Regions from separate parts of the Frigoribacterium sp. PvP054 genome, predicted to be linked through region 2. Evidence: predicted binding sites of a transcription regulator. Region 2 holds the regulator's gene; each other region holds the start of a gene.
What was found. Region 2 encodes HrcA, which represses chaperone genes, less so after heat shock. Its sites were predicted from a motif close to TTNGCACTCGNNNNNNNCGAGTGCNAA; they were not measured.
Positions count from the first base shown of each region.

Region 1: the regulator HrcA is predicted to act here: its motif matches at 1,803-1,829, upstream of groL (chaperonin GroEL).
Region 3: the regulator HrcA is predicted to act here: its motif matches at 3,156-3,182, upstream of groES (co-chaperone GroES).

Region 1 is NZ_JBEPPU010000002.1:556,210-561,439, reverse strand. It holds gene ABID81_RS05425 (DUF2332 family protein) at 1-180, shown strand, start outside; gene ABID81_RS05420 (DUF3263 domain-containing protein) at 274-561, shown strand; gene ABID81_RS05415 (LytR C-terminal domain-containing protein) at 580-1,161, shown strand; gene ABID81_RS05410 (cold-shock protein) at 1,468-1,671, shown strand; gene groL (chaperonin GroEL) at 1,871-3,490, shown strand; gene ABID81_RS05400 (sensor histidine kinase) at 3,889-5,230, opposite strand, start outside.
Region 2 is NZ_JBEPPU010000010.1:44,114-49,343, reverse strand. It holds gene hemW (radical SAM family heme chaperone HemW) at 1-848, shown strand, start outside; gene ABID81_RS12580 (DUF4870 domain-containing protein) at 1,014-1,463, opposite strand; gene hrcA (heat-inducible transcriptional repressor HrcA) at 1,645-2,667, shown strand; gene dnaJ (molecular chaperone DnaJ) at 2,774-3,889, shown strand; gene ABID81_RS12565 (16S rRNA (uracil(1498)-N(3))-methyltransferase) at 3,892-4,635, shown strand; gene ABID81_RS12560 (histidine triad nucleotide-binding protein) at 4,695-5,060, shown strand; gene ABID81_RS12555 (PhoH family protein) at 5,050-5,230, shown strand, end outside.
Region 3 is NZ_JBEPPU010000008.1:11,091-16,320, reverse strand. It holds gene tsaD (tRNA (adenosine(37)-N6)-threonylcarbamoyltransferase complex transferase subunit TsaD) at 1-204, shown strand, start outside; gene ABID81_RS11130 (DUF4190 domain-containing protein) at 314-742, shown strand; gene ABID81_RS11125 (DUF4190 domain-containing protein) at 932-1,894, shown strand; gene ABID81_RS11120 (class I SAM-dependent methyltransferase) at 1,930-3,123, opposite strand; gene groES (co-chaperone GroES) at 3,268-3,564, shown strand; gene rarD (EamA family transporter RarD) at 3,762-4,742, shown strand; gene ABID81_RS11105 (ABC transporter substrate-binding protein) at 4,905-5,230, shown strand, end outside.

The sequences.
Region 1 (5,230 bases), on a different contig from region 2:
GAGGTCGGTCGGCTGGGCGCACGGTGGATCTCGTACGAGCGGCGCGACCTGCTGGCCGACGTCGTCGCCGAGGTGCCGCCGGGCGTGCCGGCCGAGGACGCCTTCGCCGCACTCGCGCTGGACGGGCGGGCGATCGGCGTCGGCGACGCGCACGGGACGCGCCTGCACCTCGTGTCGTGAGCCCCGTGGGTTGCCGGACCACGCGCCCGGCCTCCGCGATCGGCCACGGAGCCGCCCCTAGGATGGCCCGGAACCGAGGGGAGGGCCGCGACGATGGACGAGAACGCGACGGGTGACGACGTGCGCGCGAGCGTGCTGTCCGAGCGTGACCGCGCCGTCCTCGACTTCGAACAGCGCGCTCCGGCGGCGGCCGGTGCCCGCGAGGCCGCGATCCGGCGCGAGCTGGGCCTCGGGGCCGTCCGCTACCAGCAGTTGCTCAACTCGCTCATAGACCGACCGGCTGCACTGGCCTACGCTCCCATGCTCGTCGGCCGCCTGCAGCGGCTGCGAGCTGCCCGCCGCGACGCCCGGGCGACCCGTTCGTTCGGTCCGACCCACTGATCCACGAGAGACCCACGCATGCCTGCATTCGACCGAGACCGGTTCGACGACGTCCCCGCCGACCTCGACCGCGTCGGGGCGCACCGGGCCGTGAAGCGCCCGGGCGGCGGCTGGATCGCCTTCGCCTGGGCCGCCCTGGCGACCGGCGTGCTGGTGGGGGCCGGGGTCGTCTACCTCGGCGTCGCCAACGACAGCTTCCAGTTCGTCAACCCCTCGTCGTCGAGCACGGCCGAGGCCGGGGCTGCCGAGACCGACACGGCCACCTCGACGCCCACCCCGTCGGCCAGCGAGTCGGTCGCACCGCTCACCGACCCGTCGCAGGTCGACCCCGCGGTCACCGTCACCGTCCTGAACGGCACGGCCACGGCGGGCCTCGCCGGAGCCGCCTCGGAGCGCCTCGAGGCCGAGGGCTGGGTCGTCGGCACGCAGGGCAACGCGAGCGAGCGGGTCTCGACCTCGACCGTCTACTACTCGTCGGCCGCCGACGAGGCCGTGGCGCTCGGGTTGGCCCAGCAGCTCGGCATCGCGGACGTCGAGCTGACCGACGCCTTCCCCGGCGCCTCGGTCACGATCGTCCTCGGGGCCGACTACAGCGCCTGACGACGGGCCGTCGAGGCGGCCCACCCGAGGAGGCGCGGGTGCCGTCGGGCCCTCGCCGCGCCTCCGGTGTTACGCCCGTGTTTAATCACGGGTTGATTCCTCATCTTTTGCGGGTGTTTCTCGGATCACCTGTTCATCTCGGCTTTTCTCGCCGCTAGCATCTGGGATTGGTCGCCCCTCACGGCTCGCCGACCTGGTGTTCTGCACGAGTGACGCTGTCCCGTCCGGGTGCGCAGGTCACTGCGTCGACGACCCGGCCCGGCAACACCGCACGTGCCGTACGTACACAGCAAGGGGAGCGACACCATGGCAAACGGGACCGTCAAGTGGTTCAACGCGGAGAAGGGCTACGGCTTCATCACCGTCGAGGAGGGCGGCCAGGACGTCTTCGTGCACTACTCGGCCATCGACATGAGCGGGTACAAGGTCCTCGAAGAGGGCCAGGCCGTCGTCTTCGAGGTCGGCACGGGCGACAAGGGCCCCCAGGCGGAGTCCGTCCGACTCGCCTGAACCCCGTCGGCGCGCCCCGACGCGTCGACACCCGCCGAGCACGCCGTCACGGTCCGTCGTGGCGGCGTGCTCGCGTCCGCGGGCCCCGGAACGTCACTTGCACTCTCATCGGGCGAGTGCCAGAATCGTTGCTGGCACTCGCGACACGTGAGTGCCAATGCTTCTGCTTCATGACGTCCGGGAGGGACGAAAAACACACATGGCTAAGATCATTGCTTTTGACGAAGAGGCCCGGCGCGGCCTCGAGCGTGGCCTGAACATCCTGGCCGACGCGGTGAAGGTCACGCTCGGCCCGCGTGGTCGCAACGTCGTGCTCGAGAAGAAGTGGGGCGCCCCCACCATCACGAACGACGGCGTCTCCATCGCGAAGGAGATCGAGCTCGACGACCCGTTCGAGAAGATCGGTGCCGAGCTCGTCAAAGAGGTCGCGAAGAAGACCGACGACGTCGCCGGTGACGGCACGACCACCGCGACGGTGCTGGCCCAGGCCCTCGTCCGCGAAGGCCTGCGCAACGTCGCGGCCGGCGCCGACCCCATCTCGCTGAAGCGCGGCATCGAGAAGGCCGCCCAGGCCGTCTCCGACCAGCTGCTCGCCGACGCGAAGGACATCGAGACCAAGGAGCAGATCGCCGCCACGGCGTCGATCTCGGCCGCCGACCCCACCATCGGCGCGCTCATCGCCGAGGCCATCGACAAGGTCGGCAAAGAGGGCGTCGTCACCGTCGAGGAGAGCAACACCTTCGGCACCGAGCTCGAGCTCACCGAGGGCATGCGCTTCGACAAGGGCTACCTGTCGCAGTACTTCGTCACCGACCCCGAGCGCCAGGAGGCCGTCTTCGAGGACGCCTACGTGCTCATCGTCAACTCGAAGATCTCGAACATCAAGGACCTCCTGCCGATCGTCGACAAGGTCATCCAGTCGGGCAAGCAGCTGCTGATCATCGCGGAAGACGTCGACGGCGAGGCCCTGGCCACGCTGGTCGTCAACAAGATCCGCGGCATCTTCAAGTCGGTCGCCGTCAAGGCCCCCGGCTTCGGCGACCGTCGCAAGGCCCAGCTGCAGGACATCGCGATCCTCACCGGTGGTCAGGTCATCGCCGAAGAGGTCGGTCTCAAGCTCGAGAACGCCACGCTCGACCTGCTCGGCCGTGCCCGCAAGGTCATCATCACCAAGGACGAGACGACCATCGTCGAGGGTGCCGGCGACGACGAGCAGATCGCCGGCCGCGTCCGTCAGATCCGCAGCGAGATCGAGGCGACCGACAGCGACTACGACCGCGAGAAGCTCCAGGAGCGCCTCGCGAAGCTCGCCGGCGGCGTGGCCGTCATCAAGGCGGGTGCCGCGACCGAGGTCGAGCTGAAGGAGCGCAAGCACCGCATCGAGGACGCCGTCCGCAACGCGAAGGCTGCCGTCGAAGAGGGCATCGTCGCCGGTGGTGGCGTCGCCCTCATCCAGGCCGGCAAGACCGCCCTGGCGAACCTGCAGCTCGAGGGCGACGAGGCGACGGGTGCGAACATCGTCCGCGTCGCGATCGACGCTCCGCTGAAGCAGATCGCCTTCAACGCGGGCATGGAGCCCGGCGTCGTCGCCGACAAGGTCCGCGGGCTCGACATCGGCTGGGGCCTCAACGCCGCGACCGGCGAGTACGTCGACATGCTGGCCGCCGGCATCATCGACCCCGCCAAGGTCACGCGTTCGGCTCTGCAGAACGCCGCGTCGATCGCCGGTCTGTTCCTCACGACCGAGGCCGTCGTCGCCGACAAGCCCGAGAAGAACCCGGCCCCGGCCGGCGACCCCTCGGGTGGCATGGACTTCTAGTCCGCACCGTCCGGCTCGCGCCGGGCACACGCACAAGGGCGGCTCCCCCTCGGGGGAGCCGCCCTTCGGCGTTCCGGGTGTGCGGTGTCGGCGGGTGGCCCGGATGCGCGACGCCGTGGGGTGGCCCGGATGCGCGACGCCGCGGGGAGACCCGGGTGCGACGTCCCGCCCTCCCGGTCCGACCCTCGCGTCCGGCGGTGGGCGATGTGCCTAGGCAGGGGTTCTGCGCCGACTGAGGGGGTGGGTCGGTGGGTGCGGGGTCGCGCCCCCGTGTTCGGCGGCGAGCGATGTGCCTAGGCAGGGGTTCTGCGCCGGTCGAGGGGGTCGGCCGACGGGGCGAGCCGGGCCAGCTGCGAGATGCCGAGCCGCGAGATGCCGCGCGGCGAGCCGACTCGCAGTCAGGCGGTCGCGCTCGCGGTGACCGGTTCGGCGGGGGTGGAGACGTCGGCGGGCATGAGGGGCAGGGCGACGCGGAAGGTCGCTCCGCCGCCCGGGGTGTCGCCGACGTCGACCGAGCCGCCGTGGGCTGCGACGATGCCCGAGACGATTGCGAGGCCGAGACCGCTGCCGCCGGTGTCGCGGGTGCGCGACGAGTCGGCGCGCCAGAAGCGCTGGAAGATCTTCTCGCGGATCTGCGGCGGGATGCCCTCGCCGTGGTCGACGATGGCGACGGTGGCGACGCCGCGCGACGGGTCGGACTGCACGACAAGTTCGATCGGGCTGTCGTGTTCGGTGAAGCGCATCGCGTTGCCCATCAGGTTGGTGATCACCTGGCGGATCTTGTTCTCTTCACCGAGCACGATCGCCGGCGCCTCGAACCTCTGCACCTCGTCCTGCAGCTGGGCGGCGGTGGCGGTGTCGCCGTTGCGCACGGCCCGGGCCCGCAGGCTCCGGAGGCGCGCGAGGGTCGCGCCCGCGAACGAGATCGGCCCCGTCGCCCCGGGTGCGGCACCCCCGAGTGGCGTGCCCGACGCGGGCGGCGTGGCCGCGGCCGGGGGAGCGGTCTGGGGGAGGCGCCCGTCGGCCGTCGCCTCGTCACCCTCGACCGGTGCCTCGAACGGCGCGACGACCGGTTCGAGCACGATCACGTCGATGTCGCGGTCCGGGTTCGACGCCATCGTGTCGAGGGCCGAGTCGCGGGCGAGCTGCACGAGGTCGACCGGGCCGAGCTCGAGGGGCTTCGACTCGTCGAGGCGGGCCAGGGCGAGCAGGTCTTGCACCAGCACGCCCATGCGGATCGCCTCCTTCTCGATGCGGTCCATGGCTTGGGCGACGTCCTCGGGCTTGGTGAGCGCCCCCATGCGGTAGAGCTCGGCGTACCCGCGCAACGACACGAGGGGCGTGCGCAGCTCGTGGCTCGCGTCGCCGACGAAGCGTCGCATCTGGTCGATCGTCTTGGCCCGGTCGTCGAAGGCGCTGTCGATGCGGCTGAGCATGGTGTTGAGCGACCGGTTGAGGCGGCCCACCTCGGTGTTGGGCGTGGTCGAGTCGAGGCGCTGGGTGAAGTCGCCGTCGGCGAACCGGGCGGCCGTGGCCTCGACGTCGCGCAGCGGGGCGAAGGTCGACGTGACGAGGAGGCGCGTGAGGGCGGCCCCCAGGACGACCACCGAGAGTCCGAAGCCGAGGAAGATGCCGCCGAAGCGCCCGATCGTCGCGTTCGTGCTGGCCAGGTTGGTGCCGGCGACGATCGTCGCCGGCACGAGGGACACGGTGCCCTGGGCGTCGGTCGACTGCAGCTGC
Region 2 (5,230 bases):
CGACCGAGGCGAACCCCGACTCGGTCGACGCGCTCTACCTGCAGCAGCTCGCCGACGCCGGGTTCACGCGCGTCAGCTTCGGCATGCAGTCGGCGGTGCCCAGCGTGCTGGCCACCCTCGAGCGCACGCACGACCCCGAGCGCATCCCGTTCGTCGTCCGCTGGGCGCGGGACGCCGGGCTCGACGTCAGCCTCGACCTCATCTACGGCACGCCCGGCGAGACCCTCGACGACTGGCGCCGGTCGCTCGACGTCGCGCTCGAGCAGCAGCCCGACCACCTGTCCGCCTACTCGCTCATCGTCGAAGAGGGCACGAAGCTCGCCCGCCAGATCAAGCGGGGCGAGGTGGCGACGCCCGACGACGACACCGCCGCCGACATGTACGAGCTCGCCGACGCGCGGCTCGCCGAGGCGGGTTACGACTGGTACGAGGTGAGCAACTGGTCCCGGGGTCTCGAACACCGGTCCCGTCACAACCTGGCCTACTGGCAGGGGCACGACTGGTGGGGCGTCGGACCGGGTGCGCACAGCCACGTCGGCGGGGTGCGCTGGTGGAACGTCAAGCACCCGGCCGCCTACCAGCAGCGCATGGCCGCGGGCGAGTCGCCGGCCGCCGGACGCGAGACCCTCGACGACGAGACGCGCCGCGTCGAGCGCGTCCTGCTCGGCGTGCGCATCCGCGAGGGCCTGCCGACCTCCGAGCTCGACGACGACGGCCGTCAGGCCGTCGCCGGGCTCATCGCCGACGGCTGGGTCGAGGGTCGTCCGGCCCTGCGGGGTCGCGTCGTCCTGACGCGCGAGGGTCGCCTCATGGCCGACGCCGTCGTCCGGCGCCTGCTGCCCGACTGACCGGCCCGCCGCGTCGGGTCCCCGCCGGCCCCGAGGCGCACGTGGGGGAGGCAGGGGCCCGGGGGCGTCGGCCGAGAACACAGGAGGCGCGGGCCGAGAACGCAGGAGGCGCGGCTCCCGGGGGAGTCGCGCCTCGCGTCGTGCCCGTCCGGGCCGGTGGACCGTCTACTTGATGAACTCGATGGTCAGCGGGTACTTGTACCACTGGCCCTTGTTCGCCGCGACGGCGGCGATGATCGAGAAGACGACGACGAGGATCGCCGCGATCAGCGCCAGGAGGCCGCCGATGAGGATGATCGAGAGGATCGCCGAGACCACGTACACGATCGCCATGGTGATCTGGAAGTTCAGCGCGGTCTTGGTGTGCTCGCGGACGAACGGCCCGCGGTCCTTCAACACGAGGTAGCCGACGAGCGCGGGGACGAAGGCGAACAGGATGCCGCCGAGGTGGACGAGGGTCGCCCAGAGCTTCTCGTCCTCGGGGCGCATCGGCTGCACCGGCTGCGGCTGGGAACCGCCTTGCTGGCCGTAGCCTTGCTGGCCGTAGCCGCCCTGCTGGCCGTAGCCCTGGCCGGGCTGCGGGCCGTTCGGCTGGGCGGGAGGGGTGTCGGTCATGGCTGCACCTGTTCCGTGAGTGTCGTGCGGGTCGTCCCCGCCACCCTAGGGCAGGCGGGCGCGGCGCGAGTAGGCCGGGCGACGGAGGTGTCGTACGATTGGCAGTCCGGCACGACGAGTGCCAGGCCCGGTCGCCCGGAGGTGGACGACCCGGGGGGCGTCGAGCGAAGAGAGGTGCGGCATGGTCTCCGAACGCGGTCTCGAAGTGCTGCGCGTCATCGTGCACGACTACGTGGCCTCGCGCGAGCCGGTGGGGTCGAAGTCCATCGTCGAGCGTCACCAGTTCGGCGTCTCGGCCGCGACCATCCGCAACGACATGGCCCTCCTCGAAGAAGAAGAGCTCATCGCCGCCCCGCACACGTCGTCGGGCCGCGTGCCCACCGACAAGGGCTACCGCCTCTTCGTGAACCAGCTCGCCGACCTGCGTCCACTGAGCGCGGCGCAGCGTCAGGCCATCGAGACCTTCCTCGGGGACTCCACCGACCTTGACGAGGTGCTCGGGCGGACGGTCCGGCTGCTGTCGCAGCTGACCAACCAGGTGGCCCTCGTGCAGTACCCGACCTTCTCCCGCGCGCGCGTGCGCCACGTCGAGCTGGTCAGCCTCGGCGACGGCCGCGTCATGACCGTGCTGATCACCGACAGCGGGCAGGTCGAGCAACGGGTGGTCGACATCCGCACGACCGTCGACGAGTCGTTCCTGTCCGAACTGCGGGCCGCGATCAACGCCGTGATCGGCGGTCGTCCCCTCGGCGAGGCGTCCGCCGCCCTCGCCGACCTGCCCGCACGGTTCCGACCCGACCTCGCCGCGGTGGTCGGCGTCGTCGTCGCCAGCCTGACCGAGCAGATCGCCGCGGGGCGCCAGGACCGTCTCGTGATGGCCGGCGCCGCGAACCTCGTGCGCACGGGTGACGACTTCAGCGGCGACCTCTACCCGGTGCTCGAGGCCATCGAAGAGCAGGTGGCCCTCCTGCGGCTCTTCGGCGAGATGCAGCTCGACGCGGTCGACGTGGCCGCGAGCATCGGCCGCGAGAACGCCTCGTTCGGGCTGTCGCAGGCCTCCGTCCTGGCCAGCGGCTACTCGACCCAGGGCAGCGAGGTCGCCAGGCTCGGCGTCCTCGGTCCGATGCGGATGGACTACTCGACCAACATGGCGGCCGTCCGTGCCGTCGCCCGCTACCTGTCGTCGCTGCTCGCCGAGCGGTAGACCACGATCGCGGCCCCGGCCGCCCCACGACCCCACCCCGTCCCGGTTCGCCGGGCCCGGCCCCGCCGGGACACCACCACACCACACCAGAGGCAGACGAGAACAAGTGGCAGATCATTACGACGTCCTCGGAGTCGACCGTCAGGCGACCCCGGAAGAGATCAAGAAGGCGTACCGCAAGCTCGCCCGCGAGCTGCACCCCGACGTCAACCCGAGCCCCGAGGCGTCCGAACGCTTCAAGGACGTCACGCACGCCTACGACGTCCTCAGCGACCCCCAGCAGCGCGAGCGGTACGACCTCGGCCCCCAGCCCGGCTTCGGCGGCGGCGGCGGGAACGCGGCGGGCTTCGGCGACATCTTCGACGCGTTCTTCGGCGGCGGCGGCGGCCAGGGGCAGCGCCAGGGGCCGCGGTCGCGGCGCGAACGGGGACAGGACGCCCTGCTCCGGCTCGAGGTCGACCTCGACGACATCGTCTTCGGCACCCAGCGCGACATCGAGGTCGACACGGCCGTCCTCTGCGACACGTGCAGCGGCTCGTGCTGCGCGCCCGGCACCTCGCCCCAGACCTGCGACATCTGCGGCGGCTCGGGCCAGATCCAGCGCACCGTCCGCTCGCTGCTCGGCAACGTCATGACCTCGAGCCCCTGCGGCACCTGCCGCGGCTACGGCACGGTCATCCCGAACCCCTGCCCCACCTGCCAGGGCCAGGGCCGGGTGCGTGCACGTCGATCCATCCCGATCGACATCCCCGCCGGCGTCGACACCGGGCTGCGGTTGCAGCTGCCCGGTCAGGGCGAGGTCGGCCAGGCCGGCGGACCGAACGGCGACCTGTACCTCGAGGTCAAGGTGCGTCACCACGACACCTACAGTCGCAACGGCGACGACCTGCTGGCGACGCTCGAGGTGCAGATGGCCGACGCCATCCTCGGCACGTCGACCACGCTCACGGGCCTCGACGGCGAGATCGAGGTCGAGATCAAGCCCGGCACGCAGAGCGCCGACATCATCACCGTGAAGGACCGTGGCATCACGCGGCTGCGGGGCACCGGACGCGGCGACCTCAAGATCGGCGTGCAGGTCGTCACCCCGACGAAGCTCAGCCACAAGGAGCGCGAACTGATCGAGAAGTTCGCCTCCGGTCGACGGTCGCCGGCACCCGAGCTGTCGCACTTCCAGCAGGGTCTGTTCGGCAAGCTGCGCGATCGCTTCCTGAACTTCTGACCGTGGCGCACTTCTACCTGGTCGACGGGCTGACCGACGCCGAGGCGGGGTCGACCGTCGAGGTGACCGGTTCCGAGGCGCGACACGCGGTCACGGTCAGCCGCGTCCGGGTGGGCGAGGCGCTGACCCTCGGCAACGCCCGGGGGCTGGTCGTGCAGGGCGAGGTGGTCGAGGCGGCACCCGACCGTCTCGTGCTCCTCGCGACGCGGGTGGTGCGCCACGACCGTCCGTCGACCCGCCTCGTCCTCGCCCAGGCCCTGGCCAAGGGCGATCGCGACGAGCTCGCCGTGCAGGCGGCGACCGAGCTCGGCGTGGACGAGATCGTCCCGTGGGCGGCTGCGCGGAGCGTCTCCCGCTGGGAAGGCCCCAAGGTCGCCAAGGGGCTGACCCGGTGGTCGTCGATCGTCCGCGAGGCGACCAAGCAGTCCATCCGTCCGTGGGCACCCGAGGTGACGGGGCTCGCGACGACGAAGGCCCTGGCCGCGCGCGCCTCCCGCGATCTCGTCCTCGTGCTCGAACCGTCGGCCGAGCAGGCGCTGACGGCCGTCGACCTGACCGCAGGAGGCGCGGTGCCCGACCGGGTCGTCGTGGTCGTCGGCCCCGAGGGTGGGGTGTCGCCCGCCGAACTGCTCCTGCTCGCCGAGGCGGGCGCCCGCCCGGTCCGCCTCGGGGACGCCGTGTTGCGCACCTCGACGGCGGGGCCGGCCGCCCTGTCGGTGCTGAGCGCGCGCCTGGGTCGGTGGTGAGCCACGGGCTGGTGGGCCACCGGAGGTCGCTGTCGGAGGTCGTCGCTACGATGGGCAGCATGTCAGAGCCCACCGTCTTCAGCCGCATCGTGGCGCGAGAGATCCCCGCCGACATCGTGTTCGAGAGCGACACGGTCGTCGCGTTCCGCGACATCGCTCCTCAGGCGCCCGTCCACCTGCTCGTCGTGCCCAAGACCGAGGCGTACCGTGACGTGGTCGAACTCGCCGCCGGCGACCCGGCGCTGCTGGCCGAGATGGTCGCGACGGCGTCGCGGCTCGCCGCCGACCCGGCCGTCTTCGGGGAACACTCCGGGGCCGAGTTCCGTTTGATCTTCAACACCGGCGCATCCGCCGGCCAGACCGTGTTCCACGTGCACGCCCACGTGCTCGGCGGACCCCTCCAGGAAGGCACCCTTGCCCACTAGCGACACGAACGCCACCGGCCCCTCGACGTCGTCGGGCGACGACGTCCGACGCGTCGACGTCACCGTCGACGGCGTCGCCATGGTCCAGCTGCTGGGCCCGCAAGACCGACTGCTGCGCGCGGTCGAGAAGCAGTACCCCGAGGTCCGCGTCCTCGTCCGGGGCAACGAGG
Region 3 (5,230 bases), on a different contig from region 2:
AACGCCCGTGTCCGGCAGCTCGCCGCCGAGCGCTGCGCGGCCGCCGGGGTCGAGCTGCGCGTGCCGCCCCTCTCGCTCTGCACCGACAACGGCGCGATGATCGCCGCGTTGGGCGCCGAGCTCGTCTCGCGTGGCCGGGCACCGTCGCCGCTCGACTTCGGTGCCGACTCGACGCTGCCCGTGACGACGGTGCAGGCCGTCTGAGCCCGCCCCGTCGGCGGCTCGGTCGCCCGGTGCCCGTCGCCGATAGCATGCAGGGGCTCGACCGACCGCGGCCGTCACCGGCCGAACCTCAGCAGAAGGACGTCCTCCGATGACCGACCACAACTCCGGGCCCCAGGGCCAGCCCTCGTCGCAGAACCCCTACCCGGGTCAGCCGCCGGCCCACCAGGGCCAACAGCCGGCCTACCAGGGCCAGCCCTACGGTGGCCAGCCCGCCTACCAGGGCCAGAACGGCGCACGCTCCGGCCAGCGCAACACGCTGGCCCTCGTGTCGCTGATCCTCGGCATCGTCGGTTTCGTCACCGGCGGCCTCGCCGGCATCGCGGCGATCGTCACGGGCCACATCTCGCTCAGCCAGATCAAGAAGACGGGTGAGGACGGCAGGGGCATGGCCCTGACCGGCACGATCCTGGGCTACGTGTCCGTGCTGATCGGCATCCTGCTCATCGTCCTGGTCTTCGTCGGGCTGGGGATCGTCGCGAGCGACCCCGCCCTCTACGACGGCAGCTACAACTCGTAGTCCGACGCAGCGTCGGGTGGCGGCTTCCCAGGGGCTGCTCATCGGCGTCGTCGCTAGCATGAAAGGGTCCGCGCCGACGGTGCGGACCCTTTCGTGATCCTCGGTCGCGACCGGCACGACCCTGACCGGACCGACCCTGACCGGACCGACCGATGACACGACCGACCCACCGCTCGCGAAAGGCAGCTCATGGCCACCGACGACACCACCCCCGAGAAGCCCTCCTCGACGCCGAGCGCGCCCTCGGCGTCCACCCCGCCCACGGCGACGGGTGCCCCGCCCGTGAGCCAGACCGAGGGCGCCCGGGGCCCGGCCGCCTCGTCGCCGCCCCTGCCGCCCACCGCCTTCCCCGGGGCGCCGTCGCAGCCGCCCGCCTCGTCGACCCACGGCGGAGCCGGCGTGCCGCCCACGGGCTCGGCACCGTACGGTGCGCCGCAGGGTGCTCCCGCCCACCCGCAGCCCGAACGGTCCCGCCCGGGGCAGGTCCCGCCCGGTGCCCCTCAGCCGCCCCGGCCGCCGCACGCCCCATCGGGCGCCCACGCGCCGGCCGGGTACGGGCAGCAGACCGGCCAGGGTCAGCAGCAGGGCTACGGCCAGCAGCCGCAGTACGGCCAGCAGCCGCAGTACGGCCAGCAGCCGCACGGCCAGCAGCCTCAGGGTCAGCCGCCGTACGGCCAGCAGCCGTATGGCCAGCAGCCTCAGGGTCAGCCGCAGTACGGCCAGCAGTCGTACGGCCAGCCGCAGTACGGTCGGCAGCCTCAGGGCCAGCCGCAGTACGGCCAGCAGCCTCAGGTTCAGCAGTCGTACGGTCAAGCGCCGTACGGCCAGCAACCCTACGGCTCGCCCTATCCGCCCTACGCCTCGGCCGGTGCGGCCCAGCCCCCGCGTCTGCTCAGCCTCCTGTCGATGATCGGCTCGATCGCGGGCCTCGTGCTGGCCCCGTTCACCTTCGGACTCTCGATCGTCCTCTCGATCGCCGGCGTCGTCCTGGGCCACCTCGGCACGTCACGCGAGCGTCACGCCCGCGGCTTCTGGCTGACCGGCCTCATCGTCGGCTACGCCGGCGTGGCCCTGATCGTCCTGGGCTGGGTCCTCTTCGGCCTCTGGATCGCTGGCTTCTCGTCGGGCTCGGGCTACTACGGCGGTTACTGACCCCCGACCCCCGCGCCGAGGCGTCCGGCGGCGCGTCAGGCCAGGCGTTCGCAGAGCAGCGCGGTGTGGCGGCCGGCGACGCGGGTCAGCACGAGCGTCGCCGACCCGGTGCCCTGCAGCGACAGGCGCTTGCGGAACGTCGCGGGGTCGACGTCGACCCCGCGCTTCTTGATCTCGAGTCGGCCGATGCCGCGGGCCCGCAGCTCGCGCTTGAGCGTCCGCTCGTCGAGCGGGAAGGCCTCGACGACCCGGAAGCCCTGGGCGAAGGGGGTCTCGACCCGCGCCTCCGTGGTCAACCAGGCGATGTCGCGACTGATCGTGCGGGCGTCGATCGACCGGGCGAGGTCGCCGATCAGGCGTGCCCTGATGACGGCACCGTCGGGCTCGTAGAGGTACTCGCCGAGGTCGCCGGGGTCCACGTCGTCGGAGTCGGCAGGCGCCGTCAGCTCGGACGCACCGGAGGCGCCGATCACGAGGGCGGACCGGCCCACCCCCGGCCGCGCCAGCGGTCCGAACCACACCCCCACCTCGACCACGTCGCGGTCGACCGAGATCCACTGGCACTCGGCGTCGGTCGGCAGCAGTTCGCGGTCGACGCCCGGTCCGAGCTTGACGCCCGTGGGCAGCCGCTCGGCGAGACCGAACGCGACGTCCAGGCCGGGGGACCAGTCGGCGGGGTCGGCGAGGCGCTTCGTCGCGGAGTGGCCGGACGTCCGCCTGGCCGGATCGAGGAACACGCCCTCGACCCCGCCGAGGTCGGTCGTCGCGGCGTCGCCGTGCTCGACCCGCGACGACGACCACGGTGCGAGGTTGTACGAGGCGACCGCGGCGGTGACCTCGTCGCGGTCGACCGCGAGCACGTCGAGGTCGAGCGCGGCGAAGGCGATCGCGTCGCCGCCGATGCCGCACCCGAGGTCGGCCACGCTGCCGAGGCCGGCGGCGGCGTAGCGGCCGGCGTGCCGGGCGGCCACCGGGAGGCGCGTGGCCTGCTCGAGGCCGGCCTCGGTGAAGAGCATGCGGCTCGCGAACTCACCGAACTTGGCGGCGGCCTTGCCCCGGAGCCTCGCCTGGGTCAGCACCGCGGACACCAGGGCGGGCGGGTGCCCCTGCTTGCGGAGCGCGGCCACGGTGCCGACGACGTCGTCGCCGGTGCCACCGCCCGCCGGCAGCGAGTCGAGCAGCCGCAGCCCCTCGGGTGAGAGGACTTCGAGCAGCTCGGAGGAATCCATGTCGTCCAGTGTGACGCACGCGACCCGACCCGTTGGCACTCGGATTGACCGAGTGCCAGTCTCGTCCTACAGTTGTTCTGGCACTCGCCCCCGGCAAGTGCCAGCCCCCATGTTTTCGTAGCACCGAGAAAGAAGAGGTCACCCGTGTCGGTCAGCATCAAGCCGCTCGAAGATCGCATCGTCATTCGTCAGGTCGAAGCCGAGCAGACCACTGCTTCGGGCCTCGTGATCCCCGACACCGCCAAGGAGAAGCCCCAAGAGGGCGAAGTGGTGGCGGTGGGCCCGGGCCGCATCGACGACAACGGCAACCGCGTGCCGCTCGACGTCGCCGTCGGCGACAAGGTCATCTACAGCAAGTACGGCGGAACCGAGGTGAAGTACGGCGGCGAAGACCTGCTCGTGCTCTCGGCTCGCGACGTCCTGGCGGTCATCGTCCGCTAGTTCCCGGCGCGGCTCCGGCCGTCGCCCGCGACCACCGGTCGCCGCCCCGAAGGCCCCTGCCCAGGCAGGGGCCTTCGTCGTGTCCGCGGCCTCCCGGCGGACGATCGACCGTCCCCGGGCATGATCGTCCGTCGATCGATCCACCGTGGCAGGACCTCGCGTTCCGTGCAGTGGGTGCAGCCACCTAGAGTCACCAGGTGACCTCGACCCGCGCCTCCTCGTCCCCCGCCGCCCCGACCCCGGGGCTCGGCGTCGCCGGAGCCGGCGGTGCGGGGCTCGCCTACGCCCTGGGGGCCTACGGGCTCTGGGGCGTGCTGCCGGTGTACTTCCTGCTGCTGGCACCGGCCGGCCCGTTCGAGATCGTGGCCTGGCGCGTGCTCTTCTCGCTCGTCTTCTGCGCGGTGCTGCTCGTCGTCACGGGCGCCCTGCGCTCGTTCGGCGCGCTGCTGCGCCAGCCCCGCGTGGTGGGCACCATGGGGTTGGCCGGCGCGTTCATCGTCGTCAACTGGACGGTCTTCATCTCGGCGACCCTCAGCGGTCACGTGGTCGAGGCCGCCCTCGGGTACTTCATCAACCCCATCGTGACGGTGCTGCTCGGCGTGGTCGTGCTGCGCGAACGCCTGCGCACGACCCAGTGGGTGGCCGTCGGGCTGAGCGCCGTGGCCGTCCTCGTGATCGCGGTCGGCGCGGGGCGGCCACCGGTCATCTCGCTCGTGCTCGCGTTCTCGTTCGGGCTCTACGGGCTGGTCAAGAAGCAGGTCGGCGGTCGCGTCGACGCGGTCGGCGGGCTCACGCTCGAGACCCTGTGGATCGCCCCCTTCGCGGCCGCGACCCTGATCGTCCTGCACGTGACGGGCCTGGGCGGCGGCGTCGTGCTCGGCACGGTGGGCGTCGGGCACACGATCGCCACGGTGGGCACCGGCGTCATCACCGCCGTGCCCCTGCTGCTGTTCGCCGCGGCGACCCGTCGGCTGCCCCTGACCACCGTCGGCCTGACGCAGTACGTCGCGCCCGTGCTGCAGTTCGTCGTGGGCGTCGTCGTGCTCGGCGAGCACATGTCGCTCACGCGCTGGGTCGGCTTCGCGATCGTCTGGGTCGCCTCGATCGTGCTGACGGTCGACATGGTGCGCACCGGGCGGCGGTCGCGCCGTCCGGCCGCCGTAGCCCCCGCGGTCTAGAAGCGACCTTCCCTCGCAAAGTCACGAATGGCTAACGAAACGTCACTTTGACGCCGAGAACACACGCCAGAAACATTCGACCCCTAGTTTCGGACCAATCGCGGCAGGTTCGACCGCCACCGGTCGGGCTGCACTGCCGCTGTCCACGAAAGGGTTCCACGGATGATCCGATCCAGCACCGCCCTCCGAGCACTGGCACTCGCCGGCGCAGCCTCCGTGCTGCTCGCTGCCTGTTCGACGGCCTCCCCCTCCGACGACGCCTCGTCGTCGGCGTCCTCGTCGGCCAAGACCGACCCGGCCGCGAGCTGCGAGGCCGGCACGCCGAGCACCGATCCGTTCGCGATCGGCACGATGCTGCCCCTGACCGGCACCCTCGCCTACCTCGGCCCGCCCGCCATCGCCGGTGCGAACCAGGCCATCAGCGACATCAACGCCGCCGGTGGCGTCCTCGACCAGCCGGCCGAGATCTCGACCAGCACCGACTCGGG